2 regions of the Sporosarcina sp. resist genome follow, and region 2 is predicted to be linked to the other one. Evidence: riboswitches for the same ligand, from Rfam matches in the RefSeq annotation. Region 2 holds a riboswitch; the other holds the start of a gene.
What was found. A riboswitch is a leader RNA that binds a small molecule or an ion and turns the genes downstream of it on or off. The one in region 2 is predicted to bind S-adenosylmethionine.

Region 1: linked by a shared signal. The riboswitch ahead of H7992_RS22895 (O-acetylhomoserine aminocarboxypropyltransferase/cysteine synthase family protein) and the one ahead of metA (homoserine O-acetyltransferase MetA) in region 2 are both predicted to bind S-adenosylmethionine.

The regions. Positions count from the first base shown of each region.
Region 1 covers NZ_CP060287.1:4,765,463-4,773,362, forward strand. The annotation lists gene H7992_RS22880 (BCCT family transporter) at 1-421, shown strand, start outside; gene H7992_RS22885 (homoserine dehydrogenase) at 462-1,448, opposite strand; gene H7992_RS22890 (homoserine O-acetyltransferase family protein) at 1,406-2,272, opposite strand; gene H7992_RS22895 (O-acetylhomoserine aminocarboxypropyltransferase/cysteine synthase family protein) at 2,304-3,593, opposite strand; SAM riboswitch class I at 3,719-3,834, opposite strand; gene H7992_RS22900 (glycerol-3-phosphate acyltransferase) at 3,980-4,615, shown strand; gene H7992_RS22905 (aspartate aminotransferase family protein) at 4,678-6,036, opposite strand; gene H7992_RS22910 (CoA-acylating methylmalonate-semialdehyde dehydrogenase) at 6,077-7,540, opposite strand; gene H7992_RS22915 (PucR family transcriptional regulator) at 7,691-7,900, shown strand, end outside.
Region 2 covers NZ_CP060287.1:1,466,239-1,474,138, reverse strand. The annotation lists gene H7992_RS07445 (PTS fructose transporter subunit IIABC) at 1-1,170, opposite strand, end outside; gene pfkB (1-phosphofructokinase) at 1,170-2,099, opposite strand; gene H7992_RS07435 (DeoR/GlpR family DNA-binding transcription regulator) at 2,096-2,848, opposite strand; gene H7992_RS07430 (phosphocarrier protein HPr) at 2,982-3,248, shown strand; gene H7992_RS07425 (PepSY domain-containing protein) at 3,562-3,819, opposite strand; gene H7992_RS07420 (hypothetical protein) at 4,000-4,758, opposite strand; gene metA (homoserine O-acetyltransferase MetA) at 5,602-6,510, opposite strand; SAM riboswitch class I at 6,613-6,719, opposite strand; gene H7992_RS07410 (hypothetical protein) at 6,903-7,082, shown strand; gene H7992_RS07405 (SgcJ/EcaC family oxidoreductase) at 7,149-7,604, opposite strand; gene H7992_RS07400 (protein phosphatase 2C domain-containing protein) at 7,632-7,900, opposite strand, start outside.

The DNA of each region.
Region 1 (7,900 bases), 1.8 Mb from region 2:
GTTCTCAGCGTTTGGAACGACAGCGATTGATATCCAGAAAAAAGGGCTTGTCGACTTGACGCAATCCAGTACAGAACTGACGATTTTCGAAATGTTCAATGTTATGCCAATGTCGTTCATGATATCAGTCTTCGCAATTTTATTGATTGTATCGTTCTTCGTTACTTCAGCCGATTCAGCAACATTTGTCCTTGGCATGCAGTCAACGAATGGTTCGTTGACACCGCCGAATAATGTGAAGCTCATTTGGGGCGTTATCCAATCGACAATTGCGCTCATTTTGCTATCTGTCAACGGCCTCACCGCTTTGCAAAACACGATCATCATCGCTGCATTGCCCTTCTCTTTCGTCATGCTGCTCATGGTTGTCGCGTTGCTCAAAGCGTTGAAAGCCGAATTAAAGTTGATGAAATTAAAATAATAACTAGAAAAAGCGATTCCATAAATGGAATCGCTTTTTCTTAACTATTAACAAGAACCTTTTCACGTTTTCCAATCATTTGAAGGAAGTCTCCGACCATTGCGCTTGCCGTTGGGTACATACCTGCACCCGGACCGACAAGTGTTAAGGCACCGAGATAGTCAGTTTCAACGATGATTGCGTTGTCCACACCTTCGACACCATATAGCGAATGATGAGTTCCGATAAGTACCGGGCCAACACTTCCGTGCAATGTCCCCTTTTCGTCAATCAAAATATCAGCGACATGCCGATAACGAAGCTTAACCTTAGATGCATCCGCCACATCTTCAATAGTAATCTTGTCGATTCCAACAACCGAAACGTCTTGCCAATTTGGTTGCGTACCGAATGCAAGTGCACTCAAAATCATCAGTTTCCGAAAGGCATCTTTGCCACTTATATCGTCCGTCGGATCCGCTTCCGCATAGCCAAGCGTCTGTGCTTCGTGAAGCGCGGCTTTAAATGGAATTCCCTCTTCCCGCATCTTCGTTAAGATGAAGTTGGAAGTGCCATTCAAAATACCTCTAATTCGTAACACCCGGTCTGTCGGTAACAAGTTTGTCACCGTACGGATAATCGGTATGCCACCCGCCGTCGTTGCTTCATACCCAACGTAAACTCCACGGAACTCCGCATGTTTTAGTAACGCCGGACCATGTTTCGCAAACATGGTCTTATTCGCAGTTATTATATGAAAACCTTTTTCTATTGCATCCGAAAGAAACGTATAAGCGGGTTCTTCTCCAACAATCGCCTCAAATATGAGGTCAATGTCCGGATTTAACAGGATTTCTTGAATGTCATCCGTTATCTTCGTTCCAGGTGTCGCTAGACGTTCTTTCTCCTTATCCCGGACCAAAATGGAAACAATGTCGATTGTACAGCCCATTTCCCGCTTAATCTCTTCTTTCCTTTCATTCAAAATCCTATAAATCCCTTCACCTACAGTGCCGAAGCCAAGTAGAGCGACTTTGATTGACGCCATAACGCCACCTCCATGGACTGTTTGATGATGAGTCCCCATTTTTCAAATTCCGTTAAAAAACTTTCATAGCCATGTTTTGTATTGACCAAACAATATATAGAGTTGGGAATCATATAGGCGAACGTTCGAATTTCATCCGTCGGAAACATCGGATCGTGTGTAAACGCAAACGCCACCACTTTTGCAGATATCAGGCAGGAAGCTAGTTCAACGCCTCCTCGACCACGGCCGATGTCATGCGTATTCATGGCACGGATTAAGGGGTAGAAGCTCTCCATGTCATTTCTGCTATTCCCAAAAGGAGATTCCATGTTCCCAATTTTAGTTAATTGTGGTGTCACCGCCATCGGGAAAAGAATATCCATACCCTCGGGATACATAATGCCCCATTCCAGTACACGCATGCCACCGAGCGAACCCCCGATGACCGCCCTTAATCGATTGACACCTAATACCGTCAGCGCTCTCCGTTCTGCATGCACCATATCTCGAATCGTTACTTCTGGAAATAAATTTCTATACAGCTCGCCTGTGTCCGGATTTACAGTTAACGGTCCTGTTGATCCGTCACTTCCGCCAAGTGCGTTAAAAGAGATAACGGATAATTCATTTGTATCGATACTTTTTCCTTTGCCGACAAGACCGCTCCACCAACCCGGATAGTCATCCGTTCCAACTGTCACGTGACTTCCTGTCAAGGCATGACAAACAAGTACATGGGGTGCATCCAACCTGCCCGTTCTTTCATAGGCAAGCTGTACATTTACCAAGACGACTCCTGATTCCAATACCAGATGCCCGATTTCCACTATCCCCGTCTCCACGATTGTCACGCCCTTTCTTGTCACCAAAAAATTATACTGTTACTGGTACCGCTAGTTCGATTGCTTGTGCAAGGTCTGCAATAATATCTTCCGCGGATTCAAGGCCCACCGATAGTCTAATCAATTCTTCAGTCACACCTGATTTTTTCAAGTCCTCAGGCCCAAGCTGCTGATGCGTCGTTGAAGCTGGATGGATAATTAGTGATTTTGCATCCCCAACATTCGCAACATGCGACCAGATTTTGACGTTATCAATCACGTTCCGGCCTGCATCCCGTCCACCTTTAATACCAAATACAATAATGGAACCGAAGCCGTTTTTCAAGTACTTTTTCGCAAGGTCATAAGATGGGTGATCTTCGTTGCCTGTATATGTTACCCATTCGACAGATGGATGTTTTTTCAAGAACTCCGCTACTTTAACGGCATTTTCATTATGTCTTGTCACACGCAAATGCAGTGTTTCAAGTCCTTGGAGGAAATTAAATGCACTATCTGGATCTAAGCAAGGTCCGAAGTCACGCAATAGTTGAACGCGTAGTTTAGTCGCAAATGCCGCCGCTGCTGTATCAATTCCGTAACGGAGACCATGATATGACGCATCAGGCTCTGTGAAGCCAGGAAACCTCCCTTGCGTCCAGTCAAATGTACCCGCATCAACAGCAACTCCACCGATCGTGGTACCGTGTCCGCCAATCCATTTTGTAGCGGAATGGATGACAACATCCGCACCAAATTCGATAGGATTCGAACCATATGGCGAAGCAAATGTACTATCAATAAGAAGCGGTAGACCGTTTTCATGCGCAATGTCCGCAACCGCTTCAATATCGAGTACATGAAGACTCGGGTTACCGATTGTTTCTGCGAATATTGCTTTTGTTTTATCTGTAATTGCTGCACGGAAGTTTTCAGGATCTGTTGCATCGACAAACTTTACATTGATACCGTAGCGCGGAAGTGTAGCGGCGAATAAATTATAAGTACCGCCATATAAGTTGCTTGCTGCGACAATTTCATCTCCAGCACCAGCTACGTTCAAGATAGAGAAAGCGATAGCTGCCATACCTGAGGAGAATGCAACTGCCGCCGTACCACCTTCAAGAAGCGCAATACGCTCTTCAAAAACTGCAACAGTTGGATTTGTAATTCGTGTATAGATGTTGCCTGCTTCTTGTAGTGCAAATAGTTTTTGAGCATGTTCTGTATCACGGAATACAAAAGATGAGGTTCTATGAATTGGAACTGCGCGTGAACCTGTTACAGGATCCGGTTTTTGTCCACCGTGCAGAAGAAGTGTTTCGGGTTGAAGTTTTGTCATCGTCATTACCTCCAGAGTTTTTTTAGATGGATGTGATTGTAATGGGCGGAGACGTTAGGGGTATTTTTGGAATGAAAAATAACCCCCTTCGCTTAAGAAGAGGGTTACGCTTTCGCTTATTCCTCCCCTTATCTTTCAGACCGTTCGCACGAATCTGTAGGAAGTAGCACCTTTGCAAGTTAGTCACTTGCTGGTTGCCGGGCATCGCAGGGCCTATTCCCTCCGCCGCTCTTGATAAGAGTTTGTGATATTCAGTTTTCCATCTTGTGACATAGTATAGTAGATATCTCAATACTTTGTCAATAGTTTACCGAATAATATTTCTGAAACTTGTGTCTATGTGGAATGTTACACTTAGACTACCGTTATTTTAGGAGGAACTTGATATGTGGTTATGGATTGTAGGCGTGCTCTTATGGGGATATGCAGTTGGTTGCCTGCATGGATCAGTTGTTGCGCAGAAAATATCCGGCGTTAACTTGAAAGAAACCGGTGTGAAAAATGCCGGTGCCTCGAATGCGACCATTGTTCTCGGGAAGAAGTTCGGCGCATTAGTTGCAGTAATCGATATCAGTAAAGGTGCAGGAGCTGTCTTACTTGTGCACTATTTCGCAGAAAACGCAGGATTTTCAGAAGCCTTTGTGGCTTTACTTTTATTTCTTACAGCCGCCGCAGCCGTTATTGGCCATAACTTTCCATTTTATATGAACTTTAACGGCGGAAAAGGAACAGCGACAATAATTGGTGTACTGCTTGCAATCGACTGGCAGATCGGGCTCATTGGTTTTGCATTATTTGTCGTCGTAGCGCTAGTAACAGACTTTCTCGTGTTTGGTGTGCTGATGCTCTACGTCACGCTCATCGCGATGGCAGTATTGGCAGACGGATACTGGCCAGTCGTAATAGCAACTTTGTTATTTGCAATCGCCATTTGGAAACATCTCGAGAATTTTCAGCGTATGAAAGAGCGTAGCGAGAAGCGCGTTTCAATGGTCTTTAGAAAAAATAAAACCAAAAACTGAGGACCCCTATAATTGGAGGTTCTCCGTTTTTGGTTTAGCAAGATTAAAAATCTCATCCTAACTCATGCATTTTCATTGAACACTTTCTTCATAACCGCAATAATAAAGTCCACGTCTTCATCGGTACAAGACAGCGGTGGGCTTAGCGCTAGAATATTGTTATAGCCAGCAACTGTATCGCCGTTCCTTCCAATAATAAGTCCATTCGCCTTACATTCGCCAATGATTTTCGCAACACGGGCGTTTGCAGCAGGTTCTTTCGTTTCTTTGTTCTCTACAAGTTCAATGCCTAACAAGAATCCGAGCCCGCGAATATCGCCAACAAAAGGATGATCCAATAAGCAAGCCAACTCTTTTCGAAGGCGCTCGCCAAGCTCAGCCGACCGTTCAACAAGATTTTCTCTCTCAATGATTTCAAGATTCTTCAACGCGACTGCACAAGCCGCAGGATTCCCGCCAAATGTATTAACATGCCGGAAATGACTGTTATCTTCTCCTGTATCGAACTTTTCATAAATATCTTTTCGAATAGCCGTAACCGAAAGTGGCAAGTAAGCGCTCGTTAGTCCCTTTGCCATCGTAATAATGTCCGGTTTCAACTTAAAATGCTGATGACCAAAGTCTTTCCCAGTTCTGCCGAATCCACAAATGACTTCATCAACAATTAGCAGTACACCGTGGCGTGTACAGATTTCCTGAACCTTTTCCAAGTAGATTGGATGTGGGATGAGTATACCGCCTCCTGTAATAAGCGGTTCCATAATAATCCCAGCGATTGTTTCCTTCTGTTCCCAAATGATTTTCTCTTCAAACTCTTGGGCACGTTGTATGTTGTACTCCTCAATTGACTGTCCCGCAGGTCTGCGGTAATTGTCCGGAGGGGCGATGTGCAAGAACCCCGGTGCAAGTGCCTCATACTTGTATTTCCGCAGTGCTTGCCCTGTTGCTGCCAGTGCCCCCATGGAGCTCCCATGATACGCACGATAGCGGGAAATGAATTTGTAGCGTGACGGTTCCCCATTTTGCTGATGGTATTGACGCGCAAGTTTAAACGCTACTTCGTTCGCATCGGATCCGCTGTTTGAGTAAAATATTTTATAGTCACCACCAAGCATTTCATTCAACTTTTCTGCAAGCAGAATAGCAGGCTCATGACTTTGGGTCATCGGTGCATAGGCCATCTTTTTCATCTGATCATAGGCAGCTTGCGCTAGCTCCTCACGACCATAACCGACATTCACACACCATAGTCCAGACATTCCATCTAGATAACGATTGCCATTATGATCTGTAATCCAAGCTCCTTCCCCACTCTCCACTACCATTGGTGGGTTCTTTTCATTATAGGAAGAAATATGGTGCCAAACGTTCTCCCGGTCCTTTTCAACTAATGACCCTGTAGTCTCTTTTGCTGTAGTCATCTTCTCTACCCCCTCCTAATTTCACGATTAATTTCTGGTATTAGTGACGCGCAGTCAACATTTTCTTCCGTGTGTAAAACTCAATTCCGTCGCGACCATTCGCATGCAAGTCACCATAGAATGATTTTTTATAACCAGAAAACGGGAAGAACGCCATCGGAGCTGGAACACCAAGATTCACACCAAGCATCCCCGCATCAATTTCTTCTCTAAACTTCCGGATTGCACTTGCACTATCTGTAAATAAACAAGCCCCGTTTGCAAACTCTGATTTATTCGCAAGTTCGATTGCTTCATCCAATGTATCCACTCTTACAATAGATAGCACAGGAGCAAAAATCTCTTCTTTCCAAATTTTCATTTCCTGAGTGACATTATCAAAAATTGTCGGACCGACGAAATAACCGCCTTCGGAAGTAGACTTGTCTTCACGGCCATCCCGTAATAGTTTGGCGCCTTCCTCAATACCTGATTCGATGTAACCCAGTGTCTTGTCTTTATGTGAATTCCTAATAACAGGTCCAAGGAAAATCCCTTCTTCTAGTCCATTACCAATCGTCAGTTTATTCGACTCGTCTACTAATCTCTCGACAAGTTCATCTGCAATATCACCAACTGCAACGACAACCGCACAAGCCATACATCTTTCTCCAGCGGATCCGAAAGCTGCGTTAATAATATTTGTGATCGTCAAATCCATATCCGCGTCCGGCATAACGATTGTATGGTTTTTCGCGCCCGCTAATGCTTGGACACGCTTACCATTTGAAGTTCCTGTTTTATACACATACTCAGCAACCGGCTGTGAACCTACGAACGACACGGCCGGAATATCTGGATGATTGAGAATGCCATTTACGACTTCATGCGCACCATGGACGATATTGAAAACACCGTCAGGCAGACCCGCTTCATGCAATAATTCTGCAAGACGGTTCGCCAAAAGTGGCGTACGCTCTGATGGTTTTAGGATGAATGTATTTCCACTAGCGATTGCAAGTGGGAACATCCAGCAAGGGACCATCATCGGAAAGTTGAACGGTGTAATTCCACCAATTACGCCTATTGGATAACGATACATACCCGATTCAATGTTCGTTGCGATATCAGGAAGCTGATACCCCATCATTAACGTCGGGGCTCCTGCAGCAAATTCAACACACTCAATCCCGCGCTGTACTTCGCCATACGCTTCAGCATAGTTTTTACCGTTTTCAATCGTAATGATTTTCGCTAGTGCTTCCCAGTTCTCTATTAACAATTGCTGGTATTTAAATAAGATCCTTGACCGTTGAGGAACAGCAACCTTCTTCCACTTCGCAAATGCTGTTTTCGCCGCCTCTACCGCTTTATTCAAATCTTCAAGTGTGGAGATAGGAACTTCGGCCAATATTTCTCCTGTCGCTGGATTTGGTACCTCTTCATATTTATCTGTCGTTGATTTTACCCATTGTCCATTGATGAAGTTTGTAAGCGTCTTCTTTTCTACCTGCGTTAAAATCATTTTCATTCCCCCGTTCTATTGTTCTTGCTACTTTACGCTATCTTCGCTAGACTTCATATTATACTTTACAAATAATTTAGATTACTTTCAATTTACACTTTGTCTAATCATTAGGCGATTATTTTAACGTTATGGAGGTCTACACCTATAATGAATACCTTAAAACTTACTGTCCGCGATGTTCTTTCACGAAGCTCATTCAAACACGCCAAAGTCGTTGCAGGAAAAGAAGGATTGGACCGTCAAGTAAAATGGTCTCATGTATTAGAGGTAAAAGAATTCGATGCCTTAATAAATGGAGGAGAGATGATTCTTACGACAGGCGTTGGCTTACAACTCGATCTTCCAAGCCAGCTAATG
Region 2 (7,900 bases):
GCCCCCGCTGACACCGTCAACACCTGTAACCGTAATCGCGATTAATCCACCGACCATACCTGGAGCAAATCCGGGGCGGTCCGCGATACTCGACGCGATGAATCCTGCTAATACAGGAACCATCAAGAAGAATGCATTTCCACCGCCTATTGTATTTAGCATTGCTGCGAATGCATTGTAATCTGCACTATTCGGATCACTTGAATTTATACCCCAGAAGAACGATAACGCAATTAAAATTCCGCCACCAACAACAAACGGTAGCATATTGGACACACCATTCATTAAATGTTTATAAAAACCGTTTTTGGTTTCGGAAGTGTCACTATCCTCTTTAGACTTATCATGTTTGTAGATTGGTGCGTCTTTAATGATTGCACGATTCAACAATTCTTCCGTTTCATAGATTGCCTTGCCGACTTTCGTCTGTATGACCGGCTTACCGTTAAACCGAGCCATTTCAACTTTGGTATCTGCGGCAACAATAATGGCATCCGCTTCCGCAATATCCGCGTCTGTCAAACGGTTTTTCACGCCAGACGAACCGTTCGTTTCCACTTTCAATGAAATGCCCATTTCTTTCGCTTTGTCAGTTAGTTTTTGTGCCGCCATGTAGGTATGCGCTATTCCCGTTGGACACGCAGTAACAGCAAGTATTTTCGATGTAGGTGAAAGTGATGATTTTGATTCATCTATCTCTTCAGGTCCTTCCAACTCGATTTCCTTGTCATTGACCGCTTGTAGAATTTCATTTTTTGACGTAGCATTTAGAATTTTTTCTCTAAAGTTTGAATCCATCAAAAATGTAGCTAGTCTTGATAGCGCTTCCAAATGGTCGTTATTTGCTCCTTCGCTCGCAGCAATCATGAAAAACAGATGAGCCGGCTGGCCGTCTAGCGATGCGTAATCGATACCTGGTAAAGAACGTCCAAATGCGATTCCCGGTACCTTAACAGCTGCTGATTTCGCATGTGGAATCGCAATTCCATCGCCGATTCCCGTCGTCCCTTGCTCTTCTCGGGCCAAAATATCTTTTGTAAATGCCCCTGTATCATTCAAATTTCCTGCACGATCGAACTGATTTATCAGTTCTGTCAATATATCCTGTTTAGATGTAGCTTTCACATCCAAAATAATTGTAGCTTCAGTTAATAATTGTGTGATTTTCATCATCTCATATCCCCCTTATCTAATGAACTAATCAATACTTGGTCCAGCAATGCTAGTACATCTTTTTTCTCACAAAGATCCACTCTAAAAGCTGTTGCACTTCCGCTTGCAACACCCGATCGGAATGCCTTAACTGGATCCCACTCTTTCGTAAAGGATGCAAGAAACCCGGATACAAGTGAATCACCAGCCCCCACTGTATTCACAACTTCCCCTTTTGGCGCTTCCGCAAAAACAGCAACCTCTTTCGTAACGAGCAGTGCCCCTTCCCCGCCCATGGAAACGATGACATGTTCGACACCTTTTTCAATAAGTTTCTTAGCGTAATGGTGTGCTTGCTGTTTGTTTTCTATTACCGTATCGAACAATTCACCAAGCTCCTGTTCGTTTGGTTTAATAAGAAATGGCTTCATGTCGATCAACCGTTTTAACGCAGGACCCGATGTATCAAGAACGAAATGTACGCCATTGTCATTGCAGATAGTTGCGATATCCTCGAAAAAAGTTTTCGCTATTGATTCAGGAAGACGGCCCGCAAGAACGAACCAATCACCTTTTTTCATGTTCTGCACTTTCGCCATCAATTGCTGTTGCTGTTCTAGTGTTATATCAGGACCAGGACCATTTAACTCAGTTTCTTTATCGGCTTTGATTTTCACATTGATGCGCGTAATTTCTTCAGTTTGGATAAAGTCCGTATGAACCCCTTCTGAATGTAGAGATTGTTGAATATAGTCACCTGTGAACCCACCTACAAAACCTAAAGCGATGTTGCTAACTTCTAATCGGCTTAACACACGGGACACGTTTATTCCCTTTCCCCCGGGATAGTAATATACATCTTTAGAACGGTTCAGTTTACCGCTCCTGAATTCGGGTAAATAGGTAGTATAATCAAGCGAGGGTGTGATTGTGCACGTATAAATCATGATTTCCCCACCTTTACTGTTGTTTTTTGCTCCAATAAGTTGATAGCTTGTTTTTCGAAATCACTTACTATCAATACGGCTTTATCGAGTGGCATAATAGTAGCAAAACTTACTTTGTTATATTTTGAATGATCCGTCACGACATATGTTTTTCTCGAGAGTGTAGAAGCAAGCCTTTTAACAGCGGCTTCTTCTGGATCTGGCGTTGTATAGCCGATTTCCAAATGGAATCCGTTGACGCCAAGAAAGCATTTGTCAAACTGATAGTCGCCAAGCGTCTGGATTGTTTGAGGTCCCACAAGGGCACGCGTGCGGGATTTTATATAGCCACCCGTCAAATAAGTCGTTATTTCGTATTCCATCAATGAATCAACATGTGTCAATCCATTCGTCACAACGGTCACTTTTTTATTCTTTAAATAAGGAATCATCTGCAAAGTGGTAGTCCCTGCATCAAGAAAAATACAATCCCCATCTTGGACAAAAGAAGCGGCATAAGTAGCAAGCTGAATCTTCTCTTGAAGGTTTTTGGATGCTTTATCCGAAATACTAAGTTCTTTTGTGATTCGCTCGCTTATTGTAGCGCCTCCATGGATACGATCCAATTTATTTAAGTCTTCGAGATCGTTCAAATCCCTGCGAATTGTTGACTCTGACGCGGATGTCGCATCGACTAACTCTTGAATTTTAACTGTCTTTTTCTCAGTCAATAAATTCAAAATCAATTCATATCGTTCATTTGTCAACATATGAACACCACCTCTAATTAGCTGTAAACTCATATTACTTGAAATCCCTTTCATAATCAATCATAATCTTCCATAGTCAGTCACCAACTTTTATAATACAGTAATTGATACTAACAATTAGGAGGAATACACATTGATAGAAAAACAATACACCATTTTAGGTACTGCTGGTTTACATGCCCGTCCAACATCCGCTCTCGTTAGTGCGGTTAGTTCTTTCAAATCGGATATTACACTGGAATACGTCGGTAAAAAAGTAAATCTGAAATCCATTTTAGGTGTTATGTCACTTGGAGTAGCTTCAGGCACTACCATTACAATTGCGGCGGATGGTGAAGATGAAGCGGATGCAATTGCAAAAGTCGATGCAATTATGGAATCCGAAGGCCTTGGAAAGTAATAACAATCTCGAGTTGTGATAGTAGCAAAAGATCTCTAATCAATTTCATGAACATAAGCGCAATCGCCCGTTCAATCCCTCCCGGTGGACCTATAGGTTAGAAGCGACAGAGGAAGGCAACCTTAGGATCGCGATATCCTTTTCAATAGCTGCATGACCCACGTCTCCAGGGGCTAGGCGCTGGAGTCTAGACGTAAAATCACTAAGTTACAACTTATCCACAGTACGAGATTTCATAATTTCCTAAACATCAAAAAAAGAACAGCCACGGATGGTATCAGTTACCATTCGTGGCTGTTCACATATAGTTTCATTAATCTAGTTTCACTCTGAGGACTGCACCTGTATTCGCATCAATTTTAACTTCATACTTATGACCTTCTGCCGTTCTTACGTCAATTTCATATACCAGCATTCCATCGTCGTAATCTAATTCCGCTTTTACGACCTGGCCTGGAACCCGCTCTAATGCAATGGCCATCGCCTGATTTATTGTAATCCTCCGGTATTGTGGGTTCTGATAATGTTCATGCCAATGTTGGTTTTGATTTTGTCGATTCTGATTCGTCACCCAATCTCCTCCAATTCGATTATCCCGTTGTCCTTAACATTCTATTCAAGGATGGCTAATATGTGCTGAATCCCTAAGCCCATAACTGAAAAGACAATTAAGCAGTTCCTAGGTATATGATTTGCACTTGAGGCTTGCTTAATTGTAATGATGTTTTCCATCATTAAATAGCCATACCTTTCAATCAACGTTCTCCTCTTTTTCTTCCTGCTTTTGGCTCAACATAAAACGTGCCGAAACTGGATCCGATCTGGTCAATAATTTGGATAGATACGAAGACGTCATGCTGTAACTACCTTCTATTTTCTCTGATAAAAAGTTGGTTCGCTCGTATAGGACTGAGCGTAGATAATCCAGTTGCCTTATCACTTTCCCTAGCAATCCTTCTTGGTTGTCCAGCCTGCTGATCACGTCTTTTTGTATATCTTCTTGTTTCAATAGTTGCTCTGACAACAGCTTTTGATAATCTAATTGTTCATTCATTTTGACTACAATTTCCTCATTTGCAGAAGTCAGCATTTCTATACTATTGACAATTTCTTCATTTGACTGGCTGACCTCATTCACTTTCCCGATGAATTCTCGATTCATTATTCGCTCATGTATCAACGTACGTTGTAACATTTCGTTTTTAGTTTCTACTTTTTTTAACGACTTCATAACATCTTTTCCAAACTTTTCATGTCGGAAATCACTTTCCTTGATTTCATTCAAACGATTATGGATTGATTTCAATTGATTGGATTGTGTGTTTTTCTGTTGCTTTAGTAAGGTTTCCATGATATTGAACTGTTCACCAACCGAATGAGACGCTTCCCTATGTTCCTTCATCCATTCCGCTATCGGATCTATTTTATAGTGTTCTTGGTTCCTCCCTAAAATGTCTGCATTATTTTTAAAAACATCCGGGTGCCCATTTTTGTTAATAAACAACCCCATCTCACTTACCCCCTCGTCGTATTAGCTTATGCAATTCACGACAAAAGGGTCATTGAGTCACGTCTGATGATTAACCACTTTCTTTAAAAAAGCACCTATACGCCAGGAATCTAGAGTTTTTTGCAAAATAGTAAGCAGTCATTTTCTGGTTTGGTTAATTGCAGACCTGTTGATTAACCAAAACTAACTAGTGAATAACATAATTACCTTCCGGGCGCTACTTGTATAGTTGCATTTTTGGATTGCTTCGGATTGAATGACTTCTATTCAATTAGCGGGATGTCTGGATGCAAAAGTACTTGTAGTGCTTATGCTTTTTTTGATGAAAGAATAGCTGACATCCAAGTCGGAGAAAAGCCGCCAAAGATGCAATTTTGGCGGCTGAAGCTTTCTATATGGTTTTTTCTTTTTTTTAGTAAAGAAGTGGCACTTGCTATAAGGTATCACATGATTAGATGTATAATCTTTGCTAAAAGTAAGAAAGGAACGTATTGTACATCGTCCAAGAGTGCCCGAAATTGCATCTTCGGGCACTTACACCCTTCATAGAATGTCATCTATTCTATTCTTCCAAAACAACTGCATTTTCCACTTGAATAGTGTAGGAACGCGACAGGCAACTATTCGCAATAGTATTACTAAAAAGAGTGTGGCTAGAAGTGACGGAGTCACTTCTAGCCACACTCGGACCCCTCAGTAAATCTGTCATGAATAGTTAGTCGAAAGCGGGCCGAAAATAATGCAGTGAAAATGAAGGTCATCAAGCCCTACTCACCAGTATTTTATGTAAATAAATGGTTAATCTACAGACCTGGTTTAATTGATACATTTGTCATTAACTAGTTATTCCCATTCATAAGGTGTTTCTTGATACACATAATAATTTAGCCAGTTGGAGAAGAGTAGATGCGTATGGGAACGCCATGTATTCAACGGCTCTTTGCTTGGATCATCATTCGGAAAATAATTTTCCGGGATATCAATACCGACTCCTTTTTGCAAATCACGTGCATATTCCTCCGCCAACGTATCCGCATCGTATTCCAAATGACCTGTGATCATAATATGTTTATTATCTTTAGAAATGACGATGAATGCCCCTGCATCCTCTGATTTAGCAAGCAAGTGTAGACGGGGATCATTTTTTATTTCCTCAGTTGAAACGGATGTATAACGTGAATGCGGTGCTTTAAATTCGTCATTAAAACCACGTGCAAGATTAATCGTTGGGTCGGATAGTCGATGCGTAAAAACGCCTGAGCATTTTTTCGGCAATTCAAATTTCCCGATTCCATAATGGTGATAGAGTGCTGCTTGGGCACCCCAACAAATATGTAAAACAGAGGTTACATTTTCTTTTGACCATTCCATAATCTCCGTTATTTCTTTCCAGTAATTAACGTCTTCAAATTCTAAATGCTCAATCGGGGCACCCGTAATAATCAGTCCATCGAAACGACGATGTTTCACATGTTCAAATGTTGTATAAAATGCGTTTAAATGCGTTTTACTAACGTTTTTAGAATCATGAGTTGCTGTGTTCAAAAATGTGACATTTACTTGTAGCGGTGTATTCCCTAATAGACGTAGCAGCTGCAACTCTGTTCTTTCTTTTTCAGGCATTAAGTTTAAAATGGCGATGTTCATAGGACGTATATCTTGGGACGTTGCGCGTTCTTCATCCATCACAAATATTTTTTCCTTCTTCAATAGTTCTCCTGCTGGTAATTGTTTCGGTACATTGATCGGCATGTGTCGTCTCTCCCTTTTCACTTTGGTTTGAATCAAATGATTCAATATAAAAAACCCTCTTTTCTATAAGACAAGAAAAGAGGGTTTAATTTGGGCACTCTGTTCTTATCTCTCAAGAAAAAATCTTGTTGGAGGTAGCACCTTCCTGACTAAGTCAGAGGTTGCTGAAGCTTCACAGGGCCATATCCCTCAGCTTCTCTTGATAAGAATATTCAATTATTTACTATTATACTATTAAAACTACTTTTGTAAACCGTCTTTTTTGACGATATTAATCAAAACAAACATTTTTATTTTAATTTTCACGTAAATTCAGCATGAAAATTGCTGAATAATATTTCTTTAAAAAGCCATATTAACGTGGCACTGAAAAAATGAAAGGAGTTGTTACTATGGGAAGAGATGACAATAAAACTGGCGGAAATAATGCACGGTCTTTACCACAAACGCCGAAAAACCAAAAAATAAAACCGGGCGACATGAATGAAGAAATAGCCCGCGAGTTTGCTGAACTCCGTTCCCTGAAACCAAAACGCGAACGAATGAACTCAAATGAAAAGAAGAGAAAATGATTACCTTTGTCATGAACAGTAACTAAAACACCCCCCGCACTGGTATCTTGGTGCGGGGCACTTTTTTCAGCCTAAGTCAGATACTTGCTTCAATTCTTTGGTAATCTGCTCGACCAAGTCAGGTCTTCCGTGAAATTGGGCCGGTGTATTTTGGAAAAGTTTTATTTTCCATCCATCCTTTTCTTTTACTGCAATCAGTGTTTGATGAGCATTCAAATTGGGGTCAAGTTCTGTTCCGCCCGGAGGTATCATCCCGACGATTGCACGCAGCATCGCAACTTCAGCACTCAAAAAGTACACATCTTTAACGACATTGATAAATGGAGGTGTCGGATGATCTGCAAATATCGGTTCTAAATGTGCAAAAATAGTATTTCGCCCAATTTCTTGACTTCCGTCAAATCCAATCAATTCGCCTTGCTCTGTAAATTGATCGGCCATGCTCTTAGCATCGCGATTATTCCATGCAAGAATTAAGTTATAATAAAGGAATTTGATTTCAATTAATTCAGATGCCTCCATATCTAATTCCTCCCGTCATTTTCCCCTTCATCCGATATAATCGCTCGGGATGCTGCCCTCCTTTTCTACTTCCACATTCCATGCGATAATTGTCGTACTGTCTCGTACATTTTGTCTTTCGATTTCCATCAATAACTGCGAAATACTTTCATCAAGTTCTTTTTCCTTCAGCGCGGCAACGAGATTTGACGGATCCAAAAAAGGTTCTCCAGGGCATTCCACTAAACCATCAGTCGTCAAAAAAATAAGATTGTTCCCTTTTCTCATTTCCCTCGTCCCTGACGTGTAGCATGGTA